2 regions of the Thermoanaerobacter uzonensis DSM 18761 genome follow, and region 1 is predicted to be linked to the other one. Evidence: riboswitches for the same ligand, from Rfam matches in the RefSeq annotation. Region 1 holds a riboswitch; the other holds the start of a gene.
What was found. A riboswitch is a leader RNA that binds a small molecule or an ion and turns the genes downstream of it on or off. The one in region 1 is predicted to bind cyclic di-GMP.
Positions count from the first base shown of each region.

Region 2: another riboswitch for cyclic di-GMP. It lies ahead of BUB32_RS09785 (sigma-54-dependent transcriptional regulator); the one in region 1 lies ahead of gspE (type II secretion system ATPase GspE).

Region 1 covers NZ_FQUR01000008.1:228,099-233,431, reverse strand. Annotated here, with positions in the region: gene sigK (RNA polymerase sporulation sigma factor SigK) at 1-187, shown strand, start outside; gene BUB32_RS04520 (YqeG family HAD IIIA-type phosphatase) at 251-751, shown strand; gene aroE (shikimate dehydrogenase) at 741-1,595, shown strand; cyclic di-GMP riboswitch class II at 1,599-1,682, shown strand; gene gspE (type II secretion system ATPase GspE) at 1,709-3,385, shown strand; gene BUB32_RS04505 (type IV pilus twitching motility protein PilT) at 3,391-4,440, shown strand; gene BUB32_RS04500 (type II secretion system F family protein) at 4,451-5,333, shown strand, end outside.
Region 2 covers NZ_FQUR01000016.1:15,884-21,216, forward strand. Annotated here, with positions in the region: gene BUB32_RS09780 (cell wall hydrolase) at 1-300, opposite strand, end outside; gene BUB32_RS09785 (sigma-54-dependent transcriptional regulator) at 469-1,800, opposite strand; cyclic di-GMP riboswitch class I at 1,863-1,950, opposite strand; gene BUB32_RS09790 (S8 family serine peptidase) at 2,305-4,035, shown strand; gene BUB32_RS09795 (glycoside hydrolase family 65 protein) at 4,075-5,333, opposite strand, start outside.

The DNA of each region.
Region 1 (5,333 bases):
GTACAGTAAAATGAACAGCGTTTTAAAAAATAGAGAACGGTTAATTATAGAAATGAGATACGGGTTATATAATGGAAAAGTGAGGACTCAAAGAGAAATAGCAAAGATGCTAGGTATATCTCGATCATATGTTTCAAGGATTGAGAAGAAGGCTTTAAATAAGCTTTTTAAAGAGCTTTCTATGTAAAACTGTTTGTATTGACAGTTTATTTTTTTTTATTATATAATTTTAACTAAATGAGGTGAAGATATGTATAAAAAGTTAATTCCTGATATTATAGTGGAAAATATCTATGATATCAATTTAGACTTTTTAAAAGAAAAGGGAATTACCAGTCTTGTCTTAGATATTGACAACACTTTAGTGCCTCAAAAATCAAAATTTCCCGATAAAACGACTATTGAATGGCTTGAAAAAGTAAAAAAAGAAGGATTTAAAATTTGCCTTATTTCAAATAACACTAAAAGAAGAGTGAATGAGTTTAAAGAAAAAGTTGGTGTACCTGGAATAGCTTGGGCTATTAAACCGAGAAAAGGAGCTTTTAAAAAAGCTTTAAAAATTTTAGATGCTAAGCCTAATGAGACTGCCTTAATAGGAGACCAAATATTTACTGATATTTTTGGTGGGAAAAGAGCAGGATTGTACACTATTTTGGTAAAACCTTTATCTCAAGAGGAATTAGGGTGGACTAAGCTTATGAGAAGGGCAGAAAGACACGTACTTAAAAGGATTGAGGAATATGAAAATTAATGCAAATACTAAACTATATGGTCTTATAGGCCATCCTGTAGAACATAGTTTATCGCCTTTAATACATAACTATGCTTTTAATTCTTTAGATTTAAATTGTGTCTACACAGTTTTTGATGTTTTACCGGAAAAGCTTGAAGAAGCGGTAAAAGGAGTAAAAGCTTTAGGAATAAGAGGAGTTAATGTAACTGTCCCTCATAAGGAGAAAATAATTGAATACCTAGATGTGGTCTCAGAAGAAGCATTAAAAATTGGCGCAGTCAATACTGTAGTTAATGAAGAAGGAATATTAAAAGGATATAATACGGATGTTTATGGCTTCATAGATTCATTAATAGAAGCAGGGGAAAAAATTGAAAGAAGAAAAGCGGTTGTTTTAGGAGCTGGTGGAGCTTCTAAGGCTGTTTGTGTCGCACTTGCTTTAGATGGAATAGATTCGATAATAGTTGCTAATAGAAGTGTTGAGAGAGCAAAAGATTTGTCAGAGTACATTAAGAAAGAATTTAAGATTCCATGTGATTACTGCAGTATAAATGAAGTAGAAGAAATACCAGAAATAGACATGCTTGTTAATACTACAAGCGTAGGAATGTATCCAAAGGTTGAAGATTCACCTGTAAGTGAAAAAGTAGTTTCAAAGGCTAAATTTGTCTATGATGTTATATATAATCCTCTTGAAACTGTTTTTTTAAAATATGCTAAAAAAAATGGAATAAAATATTCTAATGGACTTTCTATGTTGGTAAATCAAGCTAATTATTCTTTCAAATTATGGACAGGGGGATTTTTCGACAAAAATTTAGTATACATGCATTTAAAAGAAGGAATTATGAATAATTTGTAGAATATTTTATAAAGAGTAGATGAAGTGAGGCTATATGTGGGCACTTTATGCCTCACGGATACAGTGGTGCAACCGGCTTTATGTCGGCTTTATTATTTTTGGAGGTATATTTTATGGCCAAGAAAAAGCTAGGAGAGCTTTTAGTTGAGGTAGGGCTTATAACAGAAGAACAACTAAAACACGCAATAGAAGTTCAGAATAAAACAGGAGAAAAATTAGGAAAAGTTCTTATTAAATTGGGGTATGTTACAGAAAATCAAATACTAGAGGCTTTAGAATTTCAATTAGGCATTCCACATGTAGATTTGCAAAAATACTATATTGACCCAGATGTGGCAAAATTAATTCCCGAGGCTGTTGCTAAAAGACATACTATTATTCCTATAAAAAAAGATGAAGATGGTGTATTGGTAGCAATGGCAGATCCTCTCAATATCTTTGCTATTGACGATGTAAAAATTTTAACAAAGCAAAATGTAAAACCATTGATTGCTTCTGAAAGTAGCATTCTAAAAGCTATAGATAGAATTTACGGAAGAGAACAGGCAGAGAAAGCAGTCCAAGATTTCAAAAAGGAATTCCAAAGTGAACCTGCGAATGAGCTGCCAAATGAAATTCTGGAAGAAGTGCAAAATGCGCCTGCTGTACGCTTTGTAAATTCTATAATTGAACAGGCAATAAAAAATAGAGCTTCAGATATTCACATTGAACCTACAGAGAAGGACTTGCGAATTCGATTTAGGATAGATGGACAATTAACAGAGGCTATGAGAACTATAAAAAGCACTCATGCTCCAGTGGTAACAAGGATAAAAATAATGGCAAGCATGAATATTGCAGAGAGGAGACTTCCACAGGACGGAAGGTTTGAGTTTGTTTCAAACGAAAAGAATATAGATGTGAGGGTTTCTTCTTTGCCTACTGTTTTTGGAGAAAAATTAGTTTTAAGGCTTTTGGATAAAGAAAATTTCGTGATGACAAAAGAACAGTTGGGCTTTGATGAAAAAGACGTGGCACTTTTTGATAAGCTGATAAAAAGACCTCATGGTATAGTACTTTTGACTGGTCCTACAGGCAGTGGAAAAACCACAACTTTGTACGCCATGTTAAAAGAGCTTAACAAACCTAATATCAATATAATAACTGTTGAAGACCCTGTTGAGTATTCAATAGAAGGAATAAATCAAGTGCAAGTTAATGAAAAAGCAGGTCTTACTTTTGCTACTGCTCTTCGGTCTATTTTAAGACAAGATCCGGATGTCGTCATGATTGGAGAAATTAGGGATACAGAAACTGCAGAGATAGCTATTCGCTCTGCTATAACGGGGCATTTGGTTCTTTCTACTCTGCACACAAATGATGCAGCAGGGGCAGTGACAAGGCTTATTGATATGGGTATAGAGCCTTATCTTGTTTCTTCTGCTGTGGTTGGAGTTATTGCTCAAAGGCTAGCGAGAAAAATATGCGATAATTGTAAAATTTCTTATAAAGCTTCAGAGAGTGAGAAAAAAATACTGGGATTAGAGGAGAAGGAAGACATTACTTTATCCAGAGGAAAAGGATGCCCTGTTTGTAATAAAACAGGATATAGAGGAAGAATTCCTATATATGAGATAATGATTATCACTTCTGATATCAGAGAGCTTATAAACTCTAAAGCTTCTTCTGATGTAATTAAAGAACAAGCGGTGAAAAATGGAATGAAAACTTTAAGGGAAAGTGCCAAAAGACTTGTCTTAGAAGGAAAAACTACAATTGATGAAATGTTACGACTAACGTACGAGGATTGATGCATATGGATACAAAAGGACTTTTAGAATTAGTAGTTGAAAAAAAAGCTTCTGATTTGCATATAACGGTGGGAGTGCCTCCAGTTCTTAGAATTAATGGTTATTTAGAAAAAGTAGAAGGTGAACCTTTCACTCCTGGGCAGACAGAAGAAATAGTGAAAGATTTATTGACAAGTGACCAATTGCGAAAATTAGAGCAAAATGGGGACATTGACTTGTCTTATTCAGTTACAGGATTAGGAAGGTTTAGAATAAATGTCTATAAACAGAGGGGAAGTTATAGTCTTGCAATAAGGTCAGTAGCTTTGCGGATTCCTTCCATAGAAGAATTGGGGCTTCCTCCAATACTTAAAGACTTAGCTTTAAAGACAAGAGGGCTTATACTGGTGACAGGGCCTACAGGTAGTGGTAAATCTACTACGTTAGCTTCAATGGTGGACTGGATAAATTCTAAAAGGACATGCCATATTCTTACCCTTGAAGACCCTATAGAATATTTACATAAACACAACAAAAGCATAGTAAATCAAAGAGAAATTGGGCATGATGCGGCATCTTTCGCTTCTGCTTTAAGGGCTGCTTTAAGGGAAGACCCAGATGTTATATTAGTTGGAGAGATGAGGGATTTAGAAACTATTCAAATTGCCATAACTGCTGCTGAGACAGGCCATCTTGTTTTATCCACTCTTCACACAATAGGAGCTGTAAAGACGATCGATAGGATTATTGATGTTTTTCCTCCCCATCAACAGCAGCAGATAAAAATACAGCTTTCAAATGTTTTAGAGGGAATTATTTCTCAACAGCTTATACCTAAAAAGGACAACACTGGCAGAGTAGTTGCGACAGAAGTGATGATTACTACTCCTGCTATAAGAAATCTCATAAGAGAAGGGAAGACTTTCCAGATACAGTCGGCAGTTCAAACAGGCAGCAAGTTTGGCATGATGACAATGGATATGTCTATTTTACATCTGTTAAAAAGAGGAGTTATTTCTTTGGAGGATGCATTGAACTATTGTGTGGACCAAGAGAATTTTTCTCGCATGATATAGAGGTGATTATATGCCGTTGTATGCATATAGGGCAAGGGATATGGGAGGAAATCTCGTTACAGGGACTTTGGAAGTTGATTCTAAGTCTCAGTGCATTGACGTTTTAAAGCAAAAAAATTATTATATAATTGATATCAAAGAAGAAATTGTAAAACAGGATATATTAGATTTTGGTTCTTTTAAAAAGGTTAAGATAAAAGACATTGCTGTTTTTTGCAGGCAATTTGCTACCTTGATAAATGCAGGTATTACCATAGTGACTGCTTTGGCCACTATGAAGGAACAAGTGGAGAATAAGAGATTAAAAAAAGCTATAAGCGAAGTTTATGAAGAAGTTCAGAAGGGGAAGACTTTATCTGATGCGATGAAAAAACATGGAGAAGTTTTTCCTATGCTTTTGTACAATATGGTGGAAGTAGGAGAAGTAAGTGGTACTTTGGATAAAGTTATGAATGAAATGGCAGACCACTATGAAAAAGAAAATGACCTAAATCAGAAGGTAAAATCTGCCTTGACTTATCCTCTTATTGTATCTGTTGTAGCTGTATTAGTTGTTATTTTTCTTTTGACAAATGTTTTACCTATTTTTGTAGGTATGTTTAAAAATGCTGGAGTCCAGTTGCCTCTTCCTACTCGAATATTAATTGCTATAAGCAGCTCTATATCTCAATATTGGTACTTTTACACAGGAGGAATTTTCCTGATTTCTTATTCGATTTCGAGTTTTTTGAAGACACCTGAAGGAAGGCGCATTTATGATAGAATGCTTTTAAACATGCCAATCTTTGGATCATTGAACAGAAAAATTTTAACTTCGAGATTTACAAGGACTTTAGGGACTTTAATAAACGCAGGAATACCCTTGATTGCGGCGATGGAAGTAGTAGAAAAAG
Region 2 (5,333 bases), on a different contig from region 1:
CGCTTCAGCATAAATCATTTTTGCGATTAAATATCTGTCAACAAGATAATTGTAATAAGCACTATTTTCATCTACTGGCACCACTAATTCTTCACCAGGATATATCAAATCGCTCCAATTCCCATTTGCCTGTTTTATGTTATTTACATCACTACCATACCATTTCGCTATTAAATACAATGATTCACCTTTTGAAACAACGTGGATTTTGTCGTAAGCGTATGCCGAAGTAATTCCTCCGACTAGCATTATAAATATCATTAAATATGCTACAGAAATTTTCAAAATTTTATTCTTCATCATGAGTTTCCTCCTTTCTATTGTTGCGCAATAGCAGGAGTTAATTCGATTACAATTATAAACTCTTCTCTTAATATTGTCATCCTTCGTATTTCCCGATAATCCACCATTAATTAAAAATATCTCCGTGATGATATATTATAGTGATATATTCTTAGATATACTAATCTATGGAAAATTCCCATTTTTTCTAAAATTATCCTCCAAAATGCTTTCTAAAAAGTTATTAATACAATCGATTATTCCCTTTTCAAGTAACATCCCCTTAATTCCCCTTTCTTTTAATTCATGATATTTCATAGCGATAAATTCATAAAAATCATATCTATCTATTTTCTTTTCTTTTTCAGGAGAAATGATTAAAAATTTATCAAAAACTACTCTATCATTTAGCCCTAGTTTTAAATAATTCTGAGGTAACAAAGTAAGATCAATTTTTAAAAAATTCCTATTTGTCCCATAGTTCATTAAAAAAGCTTTAGAGCAAATTAATTGAAGGAGGGATTTCAATTCCCCAATATTTCCCTCATATTGCAAAGACAAAAGCAAAGAAATTACTTCCGGATGTACAACAATATTTAAGTTTAGGCGTTTGGCTTCTTCTTTAAAAAGATAAATAATCATTTCAATTTTTTCTTCAAGAGGTCTCTCCTCAAAGGAAGGAAGTTGAATGACAACGGGTATTCTCCTCATAAAAGTCTTTAAAAGAAAGGAACCTGGTTTCTCTGTAGTAGCTGCTATAATCATTAAGTTAGCCCTTCTTTCAACAGTATCTCCTAATCTTTTATACACTCCTTTGTCAATAAGGTAAAAGAGCATCTCCTGGCCCTCTGGAGGTAGGCGGTGAACCTCGTCAAGGAATAATATCCCTTTATCGGCTTTTTCGACTAAACCTATCTTATCTACATCAGCTCCAGTATAAGCCCCTTTAACATGTCCAAACAAATGAGACATAAGAAGTTGAGGATTGTTATAGTAATCCGCGCAGTTTAACACTTCCAGAGGTCCTACCCTACCATTTTGAAGACTGAATTTGTACATCATCTCCGCGAAAAAAGATTTACCAGAGCCAGGCGGTCCTATGATAAGAGTGTGGAGCCCATAAGGAGGATATAATACAGCTGCTTTGGCCTGTTCTATTTGTCCTTTGAGGCTGCCATCATGTCCTATTATATTTTCAAAAGCACATTCTTTTCCTTTTCTTAAGTGTAAAAAATCAATTAAGTCTTTTAGAAGCATTTCTTCTTTAACCTTATTCCCTAAAAAATAAGCTAATCTATCTTTTTCAATATAATACACGGGTTTTGAAATAATTTTAACTATTTTCCCTTCTCTTACAAGATGATTTAAAATAAAAGACACATTGGGTCGAGCCATTTTTAAGAGTTGTGCTACTTCTTCTGTAGTGATTCCACCTTTTCTACTTATCAAAAAATTTTGAATATCAAATTCTTTACTTTTTTCTACAATAATATTATAAATTTTTTCCTTATTAGTCATATAAAACACCACTTCCTTAATTTATAAACCTCCTACCAAAAGGCAGGAGGTCATATATAAATGTTGGTAGCCCGGCTATCATAGCAAAACTATTGCATTAGACCCGTAGCTTTGCGTCCCCGCCTTTCGACGAGTTTGCCTTTTTCAACAAAAATTTATTTAATTTCCCTATATTACTATTTCGACATAAATATGAATTTTCCTTCTATTTTTAAAAAAGATTTTTTCTACATAATTCGTTAAATTTATACTAATTTCTAAATGTATGTGTTTATCCATTCTTTTGTGTATAAAAATGTGTATAAAAAATTATACATTTTAAAAACTTTTATACATTTTGTCCATATACAGTGAACTGGCATAAAAATTGCTTGAGTTTTATTATAGAAAATAAATCTTACAGAAAGGAGATGATAAATAGAAGAAAGAAACAGTTTCACTTAGCGACTAGAAGGGCTGACTTAAATTTAAAAAAATATTAAATTTTTAAGGAGGTAAGAAAAAATGAAGAGCCGACAAACATTAAAAGCTTTACTGGCCTTTGTGTTAATTGTAGCTTTAATGTCGCTAAGTGGAGTATTAGTCCAAGCTCAACCCAACTTAACAAACTTATCTGGCGACTTTCCAGCAAAAAATTACCCTCCTCAAATTCAAAAAGTTTTGATGCAAGATTCTAACAAAAACAAAATCTTTGATAACCTGGAAGCAAAGCTTACTGATAAGCCTGACAGTGCGGAATTCCCTGTCGTAATAACCTTCAACAAAAACATAGATGATAACGAACTATTGAATATTTCTAAATCCATTGGAAAGTTTAATATAAAGCACAAATACAAAATTATTCCAGGAATTGCTGCTACTTTAACTAAAGGACAAATAAACGCTTTGTCAAAATTGGATATAGTAAAGCAAATTGAGTATGATGAGCCTGTATATGCGACATTAGACACCGCAACAAAATGGTTTGGCGTTACAAAAGCGAGAAGTGACTTTGGCGTAACTGGAAACAGAGATGGTAATCCTTCCTCTTACTCCAAAAATGATATAGTAATAGCAATTATTGATACAGGCATTGATGGTTCCCATGTTGACCTTGCTGGTGGCAAAATAATAGGATGGCGAGATTTTGTAAACGGTAAAACTACCCCTTACGATGATAATGGACATGGGACTCATGTAGCAAGCATTGCAGCAGGAACTGGGGCGGGTAACAGCCTTTATACAGGTGTTGCACCTGGTGCGGCTTTGGTAGGAATAAAAGTACTTGATTCGAATGGAAGCGGAAGTATGAGTACCGTAACGGCAGGAATTGATTGGGCTGTTCAAAACAAAGATGTATACGGAATCAAAGTCATAAATTTAAGCCTTGGAACTTCTACAAGTTCTGATGGAACTGACTCTACCTCATTAGCAGTAAACAGCGCCGTAGATAACGGAATTGTAGTAGTAGTTGCAGCTGGAAATTCAGGTCCTGCAAGGTACACCATAGGATCACCTGGTGCAGCGGAAAAAGCCATAACTGTTGCAGCAATGGCAGATGTAGGAGAACTTGGATTCAACCTTGCAAGCTTCTCTAGCCGTGGTCCCACAGCTGACGGAAGGATAAAACCTGACATTGCAGCACCTGGATATAATATAACTGCCGCAAAAGCAAATTCTATAAATGGCTATGTGACATACAGTGGTACAAGCATGGCTACACCTTTTGTAGCAGGTACAGTAGCCCTTATGCTTAGTGCAAATATAAACCTTGCACCAATTGATGTAAAAAATATAATAATGACTACTGCAAAAAGTTGGGGGCCTCCAAGCAAAAACATTGACTATGGTGCAGGAAGATTGGATGCATATGAAGCAATTAAAACAGCTGGAAATTTCACAGGAACTAATATATCTGTGCCAAACCATTATTATGCTAAAGATTCGCTCCCTGGGTCTGGTTACAGTGACATTTGGACATTTAACGTGACAAACACATCATATCCTATCGCAATAACTTTCATAATACCTGATTGGGCAAACTATAACCCTGATTTCGATATATACCTCTATGGCCCAACTGGTACTCTTATTAAAAGTTCAACTGGAACACAAAGGCAGGAAACAATAACATATATTCCAACACAAACGGGAACCTATTACATCAAAGTATATTCATACAGAGGCAGTGGAAATTATTACTTTGATTTAAGTACGGGCGGCGGTTCACTCACCCTTTCAAATAACGACATATAAAAATTAAAGAAGTATGGTGCCGATTGGCTCCATACTTCTTTAATTTTTACGACTTTCTACTTTATTTTCTCTTTTTTCAAGTAAAATTTTTTCGTCAAAGCAGTAGATTTCTATAGGTTCTCCTTTTAATAGTGCAAACACAACACTTTCTTTGGTTAATTTGATATTTATTTTTCTACCTTTGTATCTCACATTAAAAGAGAGCAAATTCCATTCTTTAGGTAGTCTCGGCTCAAAATGAAGTTCATTTGTATAAACCCTCATTCCACCAAAGCCATTCACAACTGCACTCCATGTTCCTGCCATAGAAGCAGCATGAATTCCATCCTTAACATTGTCATTGTAGTCGTCCAAATCCATTCTTGCAGTCATCATAAAGTATTTATAAGCTTTGTCAGTATATCCTATTTCATTGGCTAGTATGCTAAATATAGCTGGCGACAAGGAAGAGTCGTGAGTGGTAATAGGTTCATAATAATCGTAATTCTTTTTAAGTTCATCTTTAGTAAATTTTTCTCTCTGTAAAAACATCAAAAGCAACACATCAGGCTGTTTGCATATTTGATATCTATAAATATTTAGGTAATGCCAGTGCAACAAAAGTGGAAATTGATCTTGTGGTATTTGATCTACTGTTATCCTTTCTTTATATAAAAAACTGTCATCCTGTGGTATAATGTCAAGTTCATTTGAATAAGGAAGGTACATATTGTCAGCAGCTTTTTTCCACGCATTAATTTCTTGATCTTTTAGATTTAACTTAGAAGTAATTTTTTGGTATTTCTCAGGCACTTCTTTTTTCATTTTATTTGCAATATTATAGGCATATTCCAAATTCATTTTTGCCATGTAATTGGTATAAGCGTTATTATCAACCAATGCAGTATACTCATCTGGACCAGTGACACAGTTTATGCAGAATTTATTGCCCTTAAGAGGAATATACGCTCCTAAATTTTCCCAAAATCTTGCAGTTTCAAATAATATTTCACATCCATAGTCATAAAGAAAGTCCAAATCATTTGTAGCCTCCACATATCTTTTTAAAGCATAAACTATATCAGCATTTATGTGATACTGTGCCGTACCAGCCGGAAAGTATGCAGAACATTCAGGCCCATCTATCGTTCTCCAAGGATACAAAGCTCCTTTGTGACCTAATTCCTTTGCCCTGGATCTTGCTGCATCTAAAAGATTATACCTGTACATTACCAAAGCTTTTGCAATTTCGGGCTTTGTATAAAGAAAGAAAGGCATTATATAAATATCAGAATCCCAAAAATAATGGCCTTCATAAC